Regions from separate parts of the Salmonella sp. GDC200615 genome, predicted to be linked through region 4. Evidence: predicted binding sites of a transcription regulator. Region 4 holds the regulator's gene; each other region holds the start of a gene.
What was found. The regulator CRP, encoded in region 4, controls carbon source genes, mostly activating them, when cyclic AMP is high. The targets are predictions, from matches to a motif close to ATGTGANNNNNNTCACAT.
Positions count from the first base shown of each region.

Region 1 (5,087 bases), 1.5 Mb from region 4:
ACGCATAAACTGCTACAAAGCGATGTGAAGCTGCGCGACCTGGGCCTGCTGATTGTCGATGAAGAGCACCGTTTCGGCGTGCGCCACAAAGAGCGAATTAAGGCGATGCGCGCCGATGTCGATATTCTGACGCTCACGGCGACGCCGATCCCGCGGACGCTGAATATGGCGATGAGCGGTATGCGCGATCTCTCCATTATCGCCACTCCCCCTGCCCGTCGTCTGGCGGTAAAAACCTTTGTTCGCGAGTATGATAGCCTGGTAGTAAGGGAAGCGATTCTGCGTGAAACCCTGCGCGGCGGTCAGGTTTACTATTTGTACAATGACGTCGAAAATATTCAGAAAGCCGCAGAGCGGCTGGCGGAACTGGTACCGGAAGCGCGAATCGCTATAGGCCACGGGCAGATGCGTGAACGTGAGCTGGAACGGGTCATGAACGATTTCCACCATCAACGTTTTAACGTGCTGGTGTGTACTACCATTATCGAAACGGGGATCGACATTCCCACCGCTAACACGATCATCATTGAACGCGCGGATCATTTCGGCCTCGCGCAGTTGCACCAGCTGCGTGGCCGCGTTGGGCGCTCGCACCACCAGGCCTACGCCTGGCTGTTGACGCCACATCCTAAGGCCATGACCACCGATGCGCAAAAACGGCTGGAGGCGATTGCGTCGCTGGAGGATTTAGGCGCCGGGTTTGCGCTGGCGACCCACGACCTGGAGATCCGCGGCGCGGGCGAACTGCTTGGCGAAGAGCAAAGCGGCTCAATGGAAACCATTGGCTTCTCACTCTACATGGAACTGCTGGAAAACGCCGTCGATGCGCTGAAAGCAGGCCGCGAACCCTCGCTGGAAGATCTCACCAGTCAGCAAACGGAAGTCGAGCTGCGAATGCCGTCGTTGCTGCCAGATGATTTTATTCCGGATGTTAATACCCGGCTGTCATTCTATAAACGCATTGCCAGCGCGAAGAACGAAAACGAGCTGGAGGAGATCAAAGTGGAATTGATCGACCGCTTCGGCCTGCTGCCCGATCCGGCGCGTAATCTGCTGGATATCGCCCGCCTGCGCCAACAGGCGCAAAAGCTCGGCATCCGAAAACTGGAGGGTAACGAGAAAGGCGGAACGATTGAGTTCGCCGAGAAAAACCACGTTGACCCCGCCTGGCTTATCGGGTTGCTGCAAAAACAGCCGCAGCATTTCCGTCTGGATGGCCCGACGCGCCTCAAGTTTATTCAGGATTTAAGCGAACGTAAAACGCGTATAGACTGGGTACGCCAGTTTATGCAGCAACTGGAAGAAAACGCTATTGCATAAGCGTCAGGCCGGGCGTCATTACTCTGCGTCCGGCCTAATCTTTACAAATTCTTTGCACTTCCCTGCAGTTCCAGACACAGCCAACCGCCATAATTCTTATTTCCTCTTTTATAAAAATAACCACATAATAATCATGGGCTTATTATAATGTTCAACAATACGCGACTCTCTCGCTGGTGGGCGTTGTTTGCGCTTACCGCGACCATCATGCTTGCCCTTCCCGCGCAGGCGAATACGTGGCCTCTTCCGCCCCCCGGCAGTCGACTGGTGGGAGAAAATAAATTCCATGTCGTTGAAGACGACGGCGGCTCGCTGGAGGCGATCGCCAAAAAATATAACGTGGGCTTTTTAGCCCTGTTACAGGCCAACCCCGGCATTGATCCTTACGTGCCACGCGCAGGCAGCGTGCTGACGATTCCGCTGCAAACGCTGCTACCGGACGCGCCACGTGAAGGGATTGTCATTAACCTCGCGGAATTACGGCTTTACTATTATCAACCGGGGAAAAATACGGTCACGGTCTACCCTATCGGGATTGGCCAACTGGGCGGCGATACCCTGACGCCAACGATGGTGACGACCATTTCGGATAAACGCGCCAATCCAACCTGGACGCCGACCGCCAATATTCGCGCACGTTATAAAGCGCAAGGCATCGATCTCCCCGCCGTGGTGCCTGCCGGTCCCGATAACCCAATGGGGCATCACGCGATTCGTTTAGCGGCCTACGGCGGCGTCTATCTGTTACATGGCACGAATGCCGATTTTGGCATTGGTATGCGCGTCAGTTCCGGCTGTATCCGTCTGCGCGACGGTGATATAGAGACATTGTTCCGTCAGGTCACGCCGGGAACCAAAGTGAATATTATCAATACGCCGATTAAAGCCTCGGTGGAGCCAGGCGGCGTGCGACTGGTGGAAGTTCATCAGCCGCTGTCTAAAAATATAGGCGACGATCCGCAGGTGCTGCCGATTGTGCTGAATGGCCCGATGCAGGCCTTTAAGGACGCGCCGCAGACCGATGCTGCGGTGATGGAACATGTTATGGAAGTGCGTTCCGGAATGCCGGTGGATGTAACCCGTCAAGCAGAGGCGAAACCGCAGTCGCTGTAAACGTGAATAGCTGACCGACAAAAAAGCCTCGCGATGCATCGCGAGGCTTTCTTTTTTTATTGTGGCAATCGCAGCGGCATTAATGAGGGTTAATGCTTACTTATAGATTACCGCCGTACCGTGAAGGGTATTCGGGCCGGTAACAGAGGTAATACGGAAAGACTTCGCCCCCATCTCCTGCGCTTTTTGCGCCAGCTGATCTTCCAGCGAGCCCAGATTCGTGCCGCCATTCGCGGAAATGGTACCGAACTTCTGTTGACCTTCTGGCGTTGCCTGAACTTCAACGGCGGCGAAGCTGGCGAATGAGAGCGAACTCAGTACGGCAGCAGCGATGAGGTTTTTTACGTTTTTCATAGTGATGACCTTTAGCAGATGAATGGGTGTCGTAAGCATTAACTTAACGATCGATAAATTAATCATAGATGTGATCTACATCACACGTCAACTTCTTTTTATAATGATCGTTATATAATTTATAAAGATGTTATTTTTCATGTGAATAGAATTGATTTATTTTTCTAATGAATACTCTGGAGCCAGAAGTGGTTTGTTTTTATAATAGAGAGACCGCTCTTTAAACAGGTACAACGGCATCATGACAACGGATACCACGAGTTGCGCGAAGAAAAGCCGTGGCCGACCAAAAGTGTTCGACAGGGAAGCCGCGCTTGATAAGGCCATGACTCTCTTCTGGCAGCACGGCTATGAAGCAACTTCGCTTGCCGATCTCGTAGAGGCTACCGGGGCGAAAGCGCCTACTCTCTATGCGGAATTCACTAATAAAGAAGGATTATTTCGCGCTGTCCTGGATCGCTACATCACTCGCTTTGCCTCAAAGCACGAAGCCCAGCTCTTTTGTGAAGAGAAAAGCGTGGAATCGGCGCTGGAAGATTACTTCACAGAAATTGCCGCCTGCTTTACCAGTACAGACACGCCGGCTGGCTGCTTTATGATTAATACGTCCGCCACCCTCGCCGCCTCCTCGCGCGATATCGCCCGCACGGTAAAATCACGCCACGCCATGCAGGAACAGACGCTCATCCAGTTTCTGCGCCAACGTCAGGAGCGCGGTGAAATTCCGGCGCACTGTAACCCGCAGGCGCTCGCGGAATATATAAACTGTATTTTACAGGGAATGTCGATCAGCGCCCGTGAAGGAGCCACCTTCGAACAACTGATGCAAATTATGCGTACGACTCTGCGCATCTGGCCTGAACTACTTAAGTCCTGAACGACGCGGCTTCGGATAAAAAAAGCCCCTCAGCCTGAGCGAATGAGGGGCTAACTTGCAGAGTACAGCTTTTTTATGCTTTGTTATTCAGAACCAGTTGGCCATTGCCGTCGAGGGGAATTTGCGTTCCGGGGTCTTTATCCATGCGGATTTTGCCCTGCTGATCGCCAATTTTGTAGGTCACGTCGTAGCCAAGCATCTTTTCAGATTTGTCATACACCGTCTTACAGCGTTGCTGCGTGGTAGTGTAAGTATCACTTTCCTGCATTGACCCCTGGATTTGATTGCCAGCATAACCGCCGCCCAGCGCCCCGACGACCGTCGCCACATCTTTACCACGACCGCCGCCAAATTGATGTCCAATCACGCCGCCTGCTACTGCGCCAAGCACCGAGCCGGCAATACGGTTTTCGTCCTGAACCGGTCTGCGATGCGTGACCGTGACATTACGGCACTCCTGACGCGGCGTTTTTACCGTCTCTTTAATCGGTTTAGCCGATATCACCTGCGCATATTGCGGACTACGATCAAATACGTTGAGACTGGCCACTGCCGCCACACCCAGCGCAGCCGCTACGCCAATCCCTATACCCGCCAACATTGATTTATTCACGGGAGCTCCTCCTTCGTTGCTATTGGTAACAATTTTGCAACCAGTATGCGAACAAAGCCAATCGGAATGAGGATGAAAAATGCGGGATGAGGCGGTAAAGCTGAAGGATTCGGACAACTCCGAAGCAAGAGATGGAGAAGCGCTCACCGGCGCGAGCAGCCGGTGAGGCGCAGAGAAATTAATGCAGTTTCAGACGCGGACGAATGACGCGGTTAATACTGCCCACCAGCATCATCAGGCCGGTTTTAAAGTATCCATGCAGCGCTATCTGGTGCATACGGTATAGCGAGATATACACGAAGCGGGCGATACGTCCTTCAATCATCATTGAACCGCGGGTCAGGTTCCCCATCAGACTACCCACGGTAGAGAAGTTGGACAGAGAGACCAGCGATCCATGATCTTTATACTGGTAAGCTTTCAGCGGTTTGCCATTCATCTGCGCCAGAATGTTATTCATCGCGCAGGTAGCCATCTGATGCGCCGCCTGAGCGCGAGGCGGCACAAAACCTCCCTCCGGACGTGCGCAGGAAGCGCAGTCGCCAATCGCATAAATATCAGGATCGCGCGTGGTTTGCAGCGTCGGTTCCACCACCAGTTGGTTAATGCGGTTCGTTTCCAGACCACCAATCTCTTTCATAAAATCTGGCGCTTTGATACCCGCCGCCCACACCATCAGATCGGCCTGAATATATTCACCTTCTTTCGTATGCAGACCGCCTTCGTCGGCGCTGGTGACCATAGTTTGCGTCAGCACGCGAACGCCCAGTTTGGTCAGTTCATTATGCGCGGCGCTGGAGATACGCGGCG
Region 1 is NZ_CP192247.1:1,930,584-1,935,670, reverse strand. It holds gene mfd (transcription-repair coupling factor) at 1-1,320, shown strand, start outside; gene ldtC (L,D-transpeptidase LdtC) at 1,468-2,433, shown strand; gene bhsA (multiple stress resistance protein BhsA) at 2,530-2,787, opposite strand; gene comR (TetR family copper-responsive transcriptional repressor ComR) at 3,029-3,664, shown strand; gene ACQ29O_RS09115 (glycine zipper 2TM domain-containing protein) at 3,738-4,277, opposite strand; gene ndh (NADH-quinone dehydrogenase) at 4,456-5,087, opposite strand, start outside.
Region 1: a site for CRP is predicted at 2,856-2,873, ahead of bhsA (multiple stress resistance protein BhsA). Genes of this name have one in related genera too.

Region 2 (5,087 bases), 1.0 Mb from region 4:
AATCACCTGTTCCGGTCTGGCCGCATTCGCCGCAATATCGCCAATCGGCAGGGAAGAAGTATTGGAGGCAAAAATGGTGTGAGCAGCGCAATTTTGTTCCACTTCCGCCACCATCTGTTGTTTTAACGGCAGATCTTCAAACACCGCTTCAATGACCAGATCACGATGACTGAAACCACGGTAATCGGTCGAACCTGATATCAATGCCAACTGTTTATCGCGTTCGTTGGCTTTGATATGGCGGCGGCGTACTTTTGTTTCAAGCAGATCCCAGCTGTATTTCAGAGCATGATTGATCCCCTGAGTATTTATATCCTTAATTCGTACTGGCAAACCGCCTTTACAGGCCGTAACCCAGGCGATACCGCCGCCCATTAACCCGCCGCCTAAGATGCCCACGCTGTTCAGCGGGCCGGGCGGCGCATCGCTACCGGGATCTTTTTTCACCTCGGTACTGGCAAAGAAAACAGCGCGCAGCGCCTGCGATTGAGGCGTCATCGCCAGCTCGCCGAAAGCGCGCGCTTCCGCGTCATAGCCGCTACTGCTGCCCTGCGCCAGTCCGGTTTCAATCACATCAATGATCCGCTCCGTCGCCGGATAATTACCCTGCGTTTTTTGCGCTGTCTTTTTACGCACCAGGCGAAATAACAGCGCGCGCCCCAGCGGCCCCGCCAGGATACGTTCACGGACCGGTAATGTCCGCTGCGCCAGGCGTTCTTTTTTAGCCAGCTCGACAGCCGCTTCCAGTAAAATAGTTTGCGGCACCACATCATCAACCAGCCCGGCTTTAAGCGCCTGCCTGGCGCGAAGCTGTTTACCTGTCAGGATCATATCCAGCGCGGTACTGACCCCCACCAGCCGTGGAAGTCGCTGCGTTCCGCCCGATCCCGGTAAAAGCCCTAACTGTACCTCCGGCAGTCCGAGAACGGTTTTAACGTCGTCGGTACAGATACGTCGATGGCAGGCCAGCGCCATTTCAAGGCCGCCCCCCAGACAGGCGCCATGAATGGCGGCGATAACCGGAACAGGCAACGCCTGGATCTCCGCCATCAGTTGTTGCCCCTGACGCGCCAGCGTTTCCGCTTCCTGCGCGTTTTGGCAGTGACCTATCATGTTGATATCAGCGCCAGCAATAAAGTTATCTGCTTTGGCTGAGATAAAAACAACGCCCTGCAACGCTTTATTTTCCCGGATCTGCTTCAGGATGGCGCGTACCTGCGCGGCAAACTCCGCTTTCAGGGTGTTCACCTTTTCTCCAGGGACATCAATAGCGACAACCGCGACATTATCCAGACGCACGTTAAGCATAAAAGCTGATGTGGTAGTCATTATTCCGCCTCCAGAACCATCGCCGCGCCAAGACCGCCAGCCGCGCAGGCCGTGACCAGGCCAAAACCTCCGCCCCGACGCCGTAATTCATGCAACGTTTGGGTTATCATCCGCGCGCCCGTTGCGGCAAAAGGATGCCCGTAGGCGATTGAGCCGCCGAGCACGTTGAATTTAGCGTCATCCACCTCCCCTGTCGCCTGCGCACGACCAAGCACCTCACGGGCAAATCGTTCGCTGCCCAGCAGTTGTAAGTTCGCCAGAGTCTGGGCGGCAAACGCTTCATGCATGTCAAAAAGCGTCAGATCGGCCATCGTCAACCCGGCCCGCTCCAGCGCCAGCGGCGTTGACCAGGCCGGCCCCAATAGCATGTCCTGCCAGACATCAATAGCGGTAAAGGCGTAGCTGCGCAGATAACCAAGCGGGCGCAGCCCCAGCTCTTTAGCGCGGGATTCGGTCATCATAATAACGGCGGCAGCGCCGTCGGTCAGCGGTGTACTGTTGGCGGCGGTTACGGAGCCATGTTTTCGGTCAAAAGCGGGACGCAGTTTAGCGTAGTCCGCCAGCGTGGAGGCGCCGCGAATGTTGTTGTCTTCTGCAAAGGGGTTTTTATACGGCGGCACATAGGTCGTCATCACTTCTTCCGCCAGTTTACCCTCCGCCCATGCCTGCGCGGCGCGCTGATGTGAACGATGCGCCAGTGCGTCCTGCTGTTCACGCGTAATACCATACGTTTTCGCCATCTGTTCGGCGGTATCGCCCATGCGCAGACCGGTGGAATACTCAGCAACGGCGGGAGGCACGGGCAGCAGGTCGCGTAAGCGCAGACGAGAAAAAAGCGTCAGCCGTTGGCGGGTCGTCCGGGCTTTATTGACATCAACCAGTACCCGCGCCAGGGCTTTACTCACGCCTATTGGCAGTACCGACGACGAATCTGCGCCGCCAGCGATACCCGCGCGTATCGTGCCGGCCATCAGGCTTTCCGCCACATTCGCTACCGCCTGAAAACTGGTGGCGCAGGCGCGGCTTACGCTATAGGCATCGGTATGAACATTCATTCCCGTACCCAGCACAATTTCGCGCGCAATATTGGGGGCTTCCGGCATTTGTACTACCTGACCAAAAACCAGTTGCTCAATGGCATCGGCTGGAATTTCACTGCGCGCCAGCAGCTCGCCTACCACCATCTTGCCGAGATCAACAGCGGGAATACCATGAAATGCAGTGGCCTGACGAGCGAAGGGGGTTCGTAACCCACTGACAATAGCAATGCGATCGCCCTGACGGGTGACCAACGGTAAAGCCTGACGCATAGTACTCCCCTGTAAAAAAATAAATTAGTGGTCTGACCTGATCACAGTCTTAACCAATTTTTTACATTTAGCCAAGCAGAGAGAAAAGAAAGTGGGAGCTAAGGCACAGTGAAGGGAAACGACAAAAAAAGAAAACGCCTCCGCCAGATGATGACGGAGGCGTCGTGAATGAACGGATTAACGCAGGCCGAGCTGGAAGATCAGCGTTTCTGCTTCGCAGGCGAAAACAAAATCAATATCCAGACGAACGCCTTCGGATTCCTCGGTAAAGGTTGGCGTAATTTGGCAAGGCTCAGACTCCACGCTACGCGCTTTTTCGGTTAACGCCGCCAGCGTCCCTTCAGCCTCTGCGCGGGTAGCGAATACGCGGCTGTATGACGCGGTGCAATCGGAGTTGTCCATGATGGTTCCAACATCCATACAGCAGCAAACCGGGGTTTCATCAGCACTGCATTTACTCATTGTAGATTTCCTCTGTATTTGCACCCAGGGTGCCAGATAAACGATGGGGATATTTTACGCTCCCGGCATTCGCCTCTCCAGTCGTTAATGGTGGGAAACGCGTTAAGTGACCGAAATCACACTTAAAAATGATCTAAAACAAAAATCGCGCGATCGGGTGACCGTTAAGCCCGCCGATTTTGCCAGCCAGATCTCGTTTCTAAGATCACAATTGAAAAAACTTATAAACATACTTGCAACATTCTAGCTGGTCAGACCTATACTCTCGCCACTGGTCTGATTTCTAAGTCGTACCGCAGACCCTACACTTCGCGCTCCTGTTACAGCATGTAACATAGTTTGTATAAAAATAATCAATGAGGTTATGGTCATGAGCCAGAAAACCCTGTTTACAAAGTCTGCTCTCGCAGTCGCAGTGGCAATCATCTCCACCCAGGCCTGGTCTGCAGGCTTTCAGTTAAACGAATTTTCTTCCTCTGGCCTTGGCCGGGCCTATTCGGGTGAAGGCGCAATCGCAGATGATGCGGGTAACGTTAGCCGCAACCCGGGGTTAATTACCATGTTTGACCGCCCGACGTTTTCAGCGGGCGCGGTTTATATTGATCCTGATGTTAATATTAGCGGGACATCGCCATCTCGTCGGACGTTAGATGCGGATAACATCGCGCCGACGGCCTGGGTGCCGAACGTCCATTTTGTCGCCCCGATTAACGATCAGTTTGGCTGGGGGGCTTCTATTACCTCTAACTATGGTCTGGCGACAGAGTTTAACGACACATACGCCGGCGGCTCGGTTGGCGGTACGACCGATCTTGAAACCATGAACCTGAATTTAAGCGGCGCTTATCGCTTAAATGAGGCCTGGAGCTTCGGCCTTGGCTTTGATGCGGTATACGCGCGTGCGAAAATCGAACGTTTTGCGGGCGATTTAGGCCAGTTGGTCGCGGCACAGAATCCGGCGCTGGCGCCGGTCGCGGGTCAGATTCCCAGCGACACCAAGATTGCCCACCTGAACGGTAATAAGTGGGGCTTTGGCTGGAATGCCGGTATCCTTTATGAACTGGATAAAAATAACCGCTACGCGCTGACCTACCGCTCGGAAGTCAAAATTGACTTTAAAGGCAACTACAGCAGCGATCTTCCCATCGCTATAAACCGATTTAACCTGCCTATCCCAACGGCAACCGGCGGCGCGACGCAGTCAGGCTACCTGACGCTGAATCTGCCGGAAATGTGGGAAGTGTCCGGTTATAACCGTGTGGCGCCACAGTGGGCCATCCACTATAGCCTGGCCTATACCAGCTGGAGCCAGTTCCAGGAATTGAAGGCAAAATCGACCGCCGGCGATACGCTCTTTGAGAAGCATGAAGGCTTTAAAGACGCTTATCGCATTGCGTTGGGTACCACCTATTACTACGATGACAACTGGACGTTACGTACCGGTATCGCCTTCGATGACAGCCCGGTACCAGCGCAAAACCGTTCTATCTCTATTCCGGACCAGGACCGTTTCTGGCTGAGCGCCGGTACGACTTACGCCTTTAATAAAGATGCGTCTGTCGACGTTGGCGTCTCTTATATGCATGGTCAGAGCGTGAAAATTAATGAAGGCCCTTATCAGTTTGAATCTGAAGGGAAAGCCTGGCTGTTCGGTACTAACTTTAACTACGCGTTCTAATCTCTTTCTGAAACGGATCAAAAAGGTGAGCATTGCGCTCACCTTTTTATTTACTGCCGTTTATTCCGAGTCGATCTCTTTGAGTTCGTCCTGAATCGCCTGCGCGTTCGGGTTTTCCTGCGGCTTGAGTTTTCCGCCATTGGCGATAAAGTCATGACGCTGGAAGTACGCCTCACGCACCATAATATAAGGATCGGAAGACTGGCGCAGCAAACCATCGGAGTCCAGCAACTGCGCGCGGGTTTCTATCCCTTCGATAGTCCATTTTCCTATGGACATTGGCCAGGTCAACCACGAGAGCACCGGAT
Region 2 is NZ_CP192247.1:1,418,157-1,423,243, reverse strand. It holds gene fadJ (fatty acid oxidation complex subunit alpha FadJ) at 1-1,329, opposite strand, end outside; gene fadI (acetyl-CoA C-acyltransferase FadI) at 1,329-2,639, opposite strand; gene ACQ29O_RS06575 (YfcZ/YiiS family protein) at 2,817-3,101, opposite strand; gene fadL (long-chain fatty acid transporter FadL) at 3,472-4,779, shown strand; gene mlaA (phospholipid-binding lipoprotein MlaA) at 4,840-5,087, opposite strand, start outside.
Region 2: a site for CRP is predicted at 3,206-3,223, ahead of ACQ29O_RS06575 (YfcZ/YiiS family protein). Genes of this name have one in related genera too.

Region 3 (5,087 bases), 910 kb from region 4:
TGCCGATAGCAATGGCTGACGAGTCGATACCCGTTTTTTCTACAAATTCCCGGGCCTGTTCCGGATGGGTATAAAGCGCATCTTTACCGTCAACGATAAGATCGTCTTCCTGCCCGCCGAGACGCCCAAGTTCAGCTTCAACGCTGACATCGTAGCGATGACAGTAATCAACCACACTTTTCACCAGCGCAATATTGTCGGCAAAGGGGAAATGCGACCCGTCGATCATGACCGAGCGTACCCCGGCGGCGACTTTCATTTTGATGTCGGCCAGTTTTTCATGATGATCGAGATGTACCGCGAGAGGATGGTTCCAGCTTTTCGCCAGTTCTGCGGCGATGGCCACGATATTACCGACGCCTGCGTAGCTAAAGGTGCCTGGCGTACCGGCGACAATCAGCGGAGAGCGCAATTCTGCGGCGGTTTCCACCACCACTTGCAATGTCTCCAGGTTGTGGATGTTAAACGCCGGCACAGCATAGCCTTCCTGCTGCGCCTTCTTTAGCATTGTTCTGCCTGAAATGATAAACATCCTTCCTCCGAAATCTTTCGTTTGTTTTCTTTTAAAGAATTTATAGGCTTTCGGAATGTTTTTTTGTGATTTTGATCTGATAAATGAAAGTTTCGAAATAAAATGGAGGTTATCGAAAGTCAGGAGTAAAAAAAGCATGTCGGGCAGACATACTTCAGGCTACAGACTAAGGGCGAAAAAATACCGGGTAGCGCTGGCGCTTACCCGGTCTACAGATTATGCGGTTATACCCTGGTCGGAGAAGGGTACTGACTGGATCAGGTCACAGGTGCGGGGTTAAACACTGCCAGCTGGTTATGCAATCCCCATTGATCTGAGAAAGTCTTTTTCCGGCCGCTGGCGACATCGAGAATAAAGTGAAATAGCTTCCAGCCCACATCTTCGATTGTCTCTTCACCCGTGGCGATGGTGCCTGCATTGATATCCATTAAGTCATACCAGCGGTTCGCCAGCTCGGTACGCGTCGCCATTTTAATGACCGGCACCGCCATCAGCCCGTACGGCGTGCCGCGTCCGGTGGTAAAGACCTGTACGGTAATGCCGGAAGCGACCTGCTGCGTGCCGCAGACGAAATCGCTGGCGGGCGTCGCGGCGTAAATCAGGCCGCGTTTGGTGGGGCGCTGGCCCGGCGATAATACTTCGACAATGGCGCTCTTACCCGATTTAGCGATAGAGCCCAACGCTTTTTCCACGACGTTCGCCAGGCCGCCTTTTTTGTTGCCAGGGGACGGGTTAGCGCTGCGATCGGTTTTCCCCATATCAAGATAGTTATCGTACCAGGCCATTTCATCCAGCAGGCGTTTACCCACGGCTTCGTTGATGGCGCGCGGCGTCAGAAGATGAATGGCATCGCGCACTTCGGTGACCTCCGAGAACATGACGGTCGCGCCGCAGCGTACCAGCAGATCGGAAGCATAACCCACCGCCGGGTTTGCCGTGACGCCAGAAAACGCATCGCTGCCGCCACACTGCATCCCGACGACCAGCTCGGAGGCCGGGCAGGTTTCGCGCTGGCGCTGGTTCAGTTTCGTCAGATGGCGTTCGGCGACCCGCAAAATATCGTCGACCATTGATTTAAAGCCGACATGCTGCTCGTCCTGTAAACGCACAATACTGGCGCTTTTAACGGCTATGGCGGGAACATCCTCGGTGCCTTCCAGCAGCCGTTCCGGCTGCAGTTTTTCGCAACCGAGGCCAATCACCATCACTTCGCCGCCAAAATTGGGGTTGAGCGCGATATTATGAATCGTGCGAATCGGCACGACCGCCGCCGGCGCGTTGATTGCCACGCCGCAGCCGTACAGATGGTTTAGCCCTACAACGCCATCGACATTCGGGTATTTGGGCAGGAGATCGCGCTCAATCACTTTCACCACATAATCGACCACGCCCGCCACACAGTGCACGCTGGTGGTAATGCCAAGCAGATTTTTGGTGCCGACGCTGCCATCGGCGTTACGATAGCCCTCAAACGTATAGCCTTCCAGCGGCGGCAGCGGTTCCGGTACTTTGGTCGCCAGCGGTAGCGTATTCAGCGGCGGCGCTTTTGGCAGTTCAACCAGCGACTCGTCGATCCAGCTTCCGCGCGGGATGTCGCGTACCGCATAACCGATGACTTCGCCATAACGGATGATTTCGCCGTGAGCGGGGATATCCGTCAGAGCAACTTTATGGCCTTGCGGAATATGTTCAGTCAGTTCCAGGCCATCCGGAAAACGTGTTCCGGCTTTAAGACCGTGGTCATTAACAATAATTGCGACATTATCGGTTTCATGTACTTTTATATAAAACGCCGATGGCGATTCCTGGCGAATTTCGATATTGGCCATTGTTCAACATTCTCCAGCCTGGATGATAGAAATAGGATTATCTATTTTGGTTATGGTTAAATCGTTAAATCTCAATATAAGAAATAAAGTTCATGCATAATGAAATAAGAATGACAGGAGTATAAATATAAGAATGTGATCCAGATCACCGCAAATTATGAAATTTTTTATGTAGGCCGGGTAAAGCGTAAATGTGTGCATTAGCGCCCAGTATCATGGGCGTATGCTCAAAAATAAGCGTTAAATAATCCCTTTTTAATGAGCGTTTGCACAATGATTATCCGCCATAGGCTGTTTATACTGAATGGCGAATTCAGTGTATCTGACGAGTTATTTGAAAATACCATGATAATAATAAAAGACGATAAAGATATCAGAACGGTATATTGTGCTACAGGATGTGTACCATATTAGAAATAGAATGCGGAGACCCATTCTGATTTCAGATAAGCATTTTATTGTCGTTGCTATAAGTTATGGTGGCGGCATCACATGTAGAGAATTAAAGAAATAAGCGAAGGTATAAGCGATGAATAACGCTATTTTCCCGAATAAGTTTAAAGCGGCGCTGGCGGCGCAACAGGTACAGATTGGCTGCTGGTCTGCACTGGCAAGCCCAATCACCACCGAAGTTCTCGGTCTGGCGGGATTTGACTGGCTGGTGCTGGATGGCGAACATGCGCCGAACGATGTGACCACCTTAATTCCGCAGTTAATGGCATTGAAAGGCAGCGCCAGCGCGCCTGTGGTACGTGTGCCAACCAATGAACCGGTCATTATCAAACGGATGCTGGATATTGGGTTTTATAATTTCCTGATCCCCTTTGTTGAAACGCAAGAGGAAGCGGCTCGCGCCGTCGCCTCGACGCGTTACCCGCCGGAAGGCATTCGCGGCGTCTCCGTTTCTCACCGCGCGAATATGTTCGGTACGGTGCCTGATTACTTTGCGCAGTCGAACAAAAACATCACCATTATTGTTCAAATCGAAAGCCAGTTGGGTGTCGACAATGTTGATGCCATCGCCGCAACGGAAGGCGTTGATGGCATTTTTGTCGGCCCAAGCGATTTGGCCGCCGCGCTGGGTCATCTCGGCAATGCTTCTCACCCTGACGTGCAGCAGACGATTCAACATATTTTCGCCCGCGCTAAAGCGCACGGTAAACCGTGCGGCATTCTGGCGCCGGTAGAGGCGGATGCCCGCCGTTATCTGGAATGGGGCGCGACCTTTGTCGCCGTTGGCAGCGATTTAGGCGCATTCCGCGCCAGCACGCAGAAGCTTGCCGACACCTTTAAAAAATAATCCTGGTATGGAAAGAGAGAACGCTATGACGATGAAAGTTGGCTTTATTGGCTTAGGCATCATGGGTAAGCCCATGAGCAAAAACTTACTGAAAGCAGGGTATTCGCTGGTGGTGTCCGATCGTAATCCTGAAGCGATTGCCGACGTCATTGCCGCAGGCGCGGAAACGGCCTCTACGGCGAAGGCGATCGCTGAACAGTGTGACGTCATCATCACGATGCTGCCTAACTCTCCGCATGTGAAAGAGGTTGCGCTGGGCGAGAACGGTATCATCGAAGGCGCGAAGCCGGGAACCGTATTGATTGATATGAGTTCTATCGCGCCGCTGGCAAGCCGTGAAATCAGCGATGCGCTGAAGGCGAAGGGAGTTGAGATGTTGGATGCGCCGGTCAGCGGCGGCGAGCCGAAGGCGATTGATGGCACGTTGTCGGTGATGGTGGGGGGCGATAAAGCCATTTTCGACAAGTACTACGACCTGATGAAAGCGATGGCGGGTTCCGTGGTGCATACTGGCGATATCGGCGCAGGCAACGTCACAAAACTGGCTAACCAGGTGATCGTGGCGTTGAATATCGCCGCCATGTCTGAAGCGCTGACGCTGGCGACTAAAGCGGGCGTCAACCCGGATCTGGTCTATCAGGCGATTCGCGGCGGTCTGGCTGGCAGCACGGTACTGGATGCGAAAGCGCCGATGGTCATGGACAGAAACTTTAAGCCAGGTTTCCGTATCGATCTGCACATTAAAGATCTGGCGAATGCGCTGGATACCTCCCACGGCGTTGGCGCGCAGCTCCCGCTGACCGCCGCCGTTATGGAAATGATGCAGGCATTACGCGCGGATGGACACGGTAATGACGACCATAGCGCGCTGGCGTGCTACTACGAAAAACTGGCGAAAGTGGAAGTCACTCGCTAACGACGTTGTGCCCGGATGGCGTGTAGCGATCCGGGCCTGAATTTCAGGCTGGATAAGTGAAACGCCATCCGGCGTTGTGCAGTAACAGGCTACCACTATGAAAATCGTAATTGCCCCCGACTCCTACAAAGAAAGCCTTTCTGCCGCCGAGGTAGCGCAGGCGATAGAAAAAGGATTTCGGGAAATTTTCCCCGATGCGCAATATGTCTCTGTTCCGGTTGCCGATGGCGGCGAAGGAACGGTCGAAGCCATGATTGCCGCGACGCAGGGCGTTGAACGCACCGCATGGGTGACCGGGCCGTTGGGTGAAAAAGTGAAAGCCTGCTGGGGAATGTCCGGGGATGGTAAAACCGCGTTTATTGAAATGGCGGCGGCCAGCGGACTGGCGCTGGTTCCACCAGAAAAACGCAACCCTTTGATTACTACCTCGCGGGGAACGGGGGAGCTGATATTGCAGGCGCTGGAAAGCGGCGCAAGCAATATCATTATCGGCATTGGCGGCAGCGCGAC
Region 3 is NZ_CP192247.1:4,158,910-4,163,996, reverse strand. It holds gene ACQ29O_RS20165 (tagatose bisphosphate family class II aldolase) at 1-532, opposite strand, end outside; gene garD (galactarate dehydratase) at 790-2,361, opposite strand; gene garL (2-dehydro-3-deoxyglucarate aldolase) at 2,891-3,661, shown strand; gene garR (2-hydroxy-3-oxopropionate reductase) at 3,687-4,577, shown strand; gene garK (glycerate 2-kinase) at 4,675-5,087, shown strand, end outside.
Region 3: a site for CRP is predicted at 2,495-2,512, ahead of garD (galactarate dehydratase). Genes of this name have one in related genera too.

Region 4 (5,087 bases):
ACCGGCGTTGCGTCTGGGACGTAAACTGATCGACGCCACGTTTGCCGAGCGCGTGCTGTTTATGAATTCTGGCACCGAAGCGAACGAAACCGCTTTTAAACTGGCGCGTCATTATGCCTGCGTGCGCCATAGCCCGTTCAAAACGAAAATCATTGCCTTCCATAACGCCTTTCATGGCCGTTCCTTGTTTACCGTCTCTGTAGGCGGGCAGCCGAAATATTCCGACGGCTTTGGGCCGAAACCCGCCGATATTATTCACGTTCCCTTCAATGATCTTCATGCGGTGAAAGCGGTAATGGATGACCACACCTGCGCGGTGGTGGTCGAGCCGATTCAGGGTGAAGGCGGCGTGCAGGCGGCTACACCGGAATTCCTCAAAGGGTTACGCGACCTGTGTGACGAGCATCAGGCGTTGCTGGTGTTTGATGAAGTGCAGTGCGGGATGGGGCGCACCGGAGACCTGTTTGCCTATATGCACTACGGCGTCACGCCGGATATCCTCACCAGCGCCAAAGCGTTAGGCGGCGGTTTTCCGGTGAGCGCCATGCTGACCACGCAGGAAATAGCCTCGGCCTTCCATGTCGGTTCGCATGGTTCAACCTATGGCGGTAATCCGCTGGCCTGTGCGGTGGCTGGCGCGGCATTCGATATTATTAATACGCCAGAAGTACTACAAGGCATTCACACTAAGCGGCAACAGTTTGTGCAACATTTGCAGGCGATTGACGAGCAATTTGACATTTTCAGCGATATTCGCGGCATGGGGCTGCTGATTGGCGCGGAACTGAAGCCGAAGTACAAAGATCGGGCGCGCGATTTTCTGTACGCAGGCGCGGAGGCCGGCGTGATGGTGCTCAATGCCGGAGCCGACGTGATGCGTTTTGCCCCGTCGCTGGTGGTGGAAGATGCGGATATCAATGAAGGAATGCAGCGCTTTGCGCAGGCGGTAGGGAAGGTGGTTGCCTGATGGTAGATTGCCGGATAAGCGTAGCGCATCCGGCAGTCGGTCTTAACTTTTTGTATCCCGTAGCCGCTTACTCAGCCAGATACCGTGATGCGGACGCTGACGCCAGGCCATCGACGAAATGGTGTGCATGGTGTTCAGATGGCCAATGATGCGCTGTAAATGTTGTTCCAGAGTGCTCAATAAGCCATGTGACGGCATGTCCGGCGACTCCAGAATATTGACATCGCCGGAGCCGCCTGGCCTGTCGTACTCCAGGCGCTGCTGGCAGCGCTGAATCGCAATCTCGCAAGATTCCAGATAGCGCTGCGCCAGATCAGGCGTCAGCATGGTGTGTTCCCGCGCCAGCGTCGTCATAGCGTTGATATGCTCGACAATAAACTGGCTGTGCGTGACCCACAGTTTCATATCCGACAGATAGTGGGTATTGAATCCGGGTTCCTGCATTGCCTGATTTAACGAGTTGAATAACGTGTTATGCGCCTGGTTGACCCGCATTCTTTGATAAGCGAGCGGGGTGGCCTGCGGATCGTTACTGAGGATCAGTCGGATAGCTTCTTGATCGGCTTCCAGCGCATCATGGGCGTTTTTACGTAATAGCCCGCTTTGCCATTGCGGCCACAGCCAGACCATGCCGCCAAAGGCAATTAAACAGCCAATCAGCGTATCGATCAGCCTCGGCACAATAAACTGCTCTCCGTTTAACGTCAGTAACTGGATGGTGTATACCGCCGTCACCGTAAAGCCGACCGTCGCCCAGCCGTAGTTTTTACGAATAATCAGATAACTTGCCAGCGTTAGTACCAGCATGACCGCCAGCGTAATGCTTTCGGGAATATGTAAGTGCAGCGTGACGCCGGCAATCACCAGGCCGACCAGCGTTCCGACTGAACGGTGCAGAATACGTACGCGCGTCGCGCCATAGCCGTTTTGGGTGACAAACAGCACCGTCATGAGTATCCAGTACGGTTTAGGCAGGTGCAACGCACTGCCCATCAGACTGGCGATGCTCATCATCACGCTGATGCGTCCGGCGTTGCGTAGCGCCGGTGATTTAAGAGACATATAATTTTTCAGCGCCGGAAGTAGCGGCAAACGACGCTGTTTATCGGCCATCAGGTCGCGGGCGTACAGCGGCCGCTGAGTACGCAGCACACGGGCGATTCGACTGAAGTGCCAATAGCAGAACTGGCCTACCGGATTTTCAGGATGCTGATTGGCGATTTTCTCCAGAGCGCCAATCTGTTTTTCCATGGAGAAGCGCGTCGGCAGACGATGATAAAGAATGTCATCCGCCAGCACGCGCAGACGGGCGGCGACCGTTTGCGCATTCCAGCGAATCACCTCTTCCGCATGGCTGCGTTCTACCAGTTTCTGTACCTCTTCCGGCTGATGCAAGCTGACGGAGATGTGCTCCTGCAAATCCATCGCTTCCTGAAAAGCCCGTAACAGGCGCTTGTAATCATTATTGTTGTGCGCCGAAAGCATATGCATCTGTTGGTAACACTGGGTAATGAGATCGACCGCTTTTTGCTGGCGTATCAGCAGGGGAGGCAGCGCTTTTTCCGGATCGATATGTTGGGTGAGCAGGCTGTATTTCGCTTCGCAATAATCGGCCAGTTCACGGTATAACAAACTCAATGACTCGCGCAGCGGCTGTTCGCGCCATAGCCAGAACCAAAACCAGTTAAACACGCCGTACCATAGCGTGCCCAGCGCATAAATGAGCAGCGGCTCCCAGACGGGCATGTATCCTGCAAGACTCAGGGTAAAGATGGCGGCAATCAGCGACGCTGGCAGTAACCGCGCGTGAAGCGGGCTAATTTCCGCCGTCACGCCAAGCACCAGCGTGAGCCCGGTCAGGATCAACGGCAGGGGGATGGATTCCGCCAGCAGAAGTTGCGTTACCAGACTGCATCCGGCGAACAGCGACGCGCCGATGATCAGGCGTTTAAAAAAACGTTTGTGCGGGGTATCCAGACCTGCAATGTTGCAGCAGGCGGGAACGAGAGAGAAAAGCAAGCCCAGGTGTAGCTGGCCTATCAATAAACCGACAGCCACAGGCAGACACAGCACCAGCGTTTGCCGTAGTGCGTAATTAATCTCTGGGTGATAAATCAGTCTTCGCCACATCGATGCAAACAAAAATGGCGCATGATAAAACGCGCCATTCTGACGGAATTAACGGGTGCCGTAGACGACGATGGTCTTGCCATGCGCGGAGATCAGGTTTTGATCTTCCAGCATTTTCAAAATACGACCAACGGTTTCGCGGGAGCAGCCGACGATCTGGCCGATTTCCTGACGGGTGATTTTGATCTGCATCCCATCCGGGTGCGTCATGGCATCGGGCTGTTTCGCCAGATTCAGCAGCGTCTGAGCGATACGCCCGGTGACGTCAAGGAAGGCGAGGTTACCTACTTTTTCAGAGGTGACTTGTAAGCGACGAGCCATCTGGGAAGAGAGGCGCATCAGAATATCCGGGTTGACCTGGATTAATTGGCGAAATTTTTTGTAGGAAATTTCAGCGACCTCACATGCGGTTTTCGCACGTACCCAGGCGCTGCGTTCCTGGCCTTCTTCAAACAGGCCCAGTTCACCAATAAAATCACCCTGATTCAGATAAGAAAGGATCATTTCTTTCCCTTCTTCATCTTTGATCAGCACTGCCACGGAGCCTTTAACGATGTAGTACAGCGTTTCTGCTTTTTCACCCTGGTGAATCAGCGTGCTCTTTGACGGGTACTTATGAATGTGGCAATGAGACAAGAACCATTCAAGAGTCGGGTCTGTTTGCGGTTTGCCAAGCACCATGCGCGGTTATCCTCTGTTATAAGCTGTCTCCAGAGCCAGAAAACGGCACTGTCTCTGGGGTTGCAAAAATATACTTCCCGCTACCTGGGAAGGGGGCTACGAAAATAGATTGTAGCCTGTAATGTGATGTCCTCTGCATACATGCAGTACGTCAATGTATTACTGTAGCATCTTGTCTGTTTTAGCATAGCTTTCGCCGTGTGTCTCTTGGTGTCTCGCTTCAGCATGACCCAGGTCGCCTTCCATTGCGACTTTTGTTGTATGCGCGTAATCTTTCAGGAAAATTGAAACATTGGAGTTACGAAATATGCAAGCGCGTGTAAAGTGGGTTGAAGGGCTCACGTTCCTCGGAGAGTCCTCCTCCGGCCACCAGATTTTAATGGATGGTAACTCCGGTGACAAAGCGCCGAGTCCGATGGAGATGGTATTAATGGCGGCTGGCGGATGTAGCGCTATTGATGTGGTATCAATCCTGCAAAAGGGCCGTCAGAATGTCACCAACTGCGAAGTGAAGCTGACATCCGAGCGCCGGGAAGACGCGCCGCGCCTGTTTACGCACATTAATCTGCATTTTATCGTTACCGGCAGCGATCTGAAAGAGGCTGCCGTCGCGCGCGCTGTCGATCTCTCCGCGGAAAAATATTGCTCGGTGGCGCTAATGCTGGAAAAAGCGGTCAATATTACCCATTCGTATGAAGTGATTGCGGCGTAACATGTGATGCCGGATGGCGGCGTGGCTTTATCCGGCCTACCCGTTTTTATCTCGTAGGCCCGATAAGCGTAGCGCCATCGGGCATTTCACCACGGTTATTCGATTTTTTTGCCTTCCATTAATCGCTGCACCAGCGGCAACATAATCAGCTCCATCGCCAGCCCCATTTTGCCGCCCGGCACCACTAATGTATTAATGTGAGAAATGAACGAGCCCTGGAGCATCGCTAGGAGCCAGGGAAAATCGATCCCTTCCAGATTGCGGAAATGGATCACCACAAAACTCTCATCCAGCGAGGGAATACCCTTTGCGGCGAACGGATTGGACGTGTCGACGGTCGGTACGCGCTGGAAGTTGATATGGGTACGCGAGAACTGCGGCGTAATGTAATTGATGTAGTCGTCCATGGAACGCACCACGGAATCCATCACCGCTTCACGGGAGTGTCCGCGCTCGCTGGTGTCGCGAATCAGTTTCTGAATCCACTCGAGGTTGACGATAGGCACCACGCCAACCAACAGATCAACATGACGCGCGACATCATGTTGCGGGGTGACGACGCCGCCGTGCAGTCCTTCATAAAACAGCACATCGGTC
Region 4 is NZ_CP192247.1:413,441-418,527, forward strand. It holds gene argD (bifunctional acetylornithine/succinyldiaminopimelate transaminase) at 1-967, shown strand, start outside; gene ACQ29O_RS01850 (YccS/YhfK family putative transporter) at 1,010-3,097, opposite strand; gene crp (cAMP-activated global transcriptional regulator CRP) at 3,146-3,778, opposite strand; gene ACQ29O_RS01860 (OsmC family protein) at 4,086-4,490, shown strand; gene ACQ29O_RS01865 (phosphoribulokinase) at 4,586-5,087, opposite strand, start outside.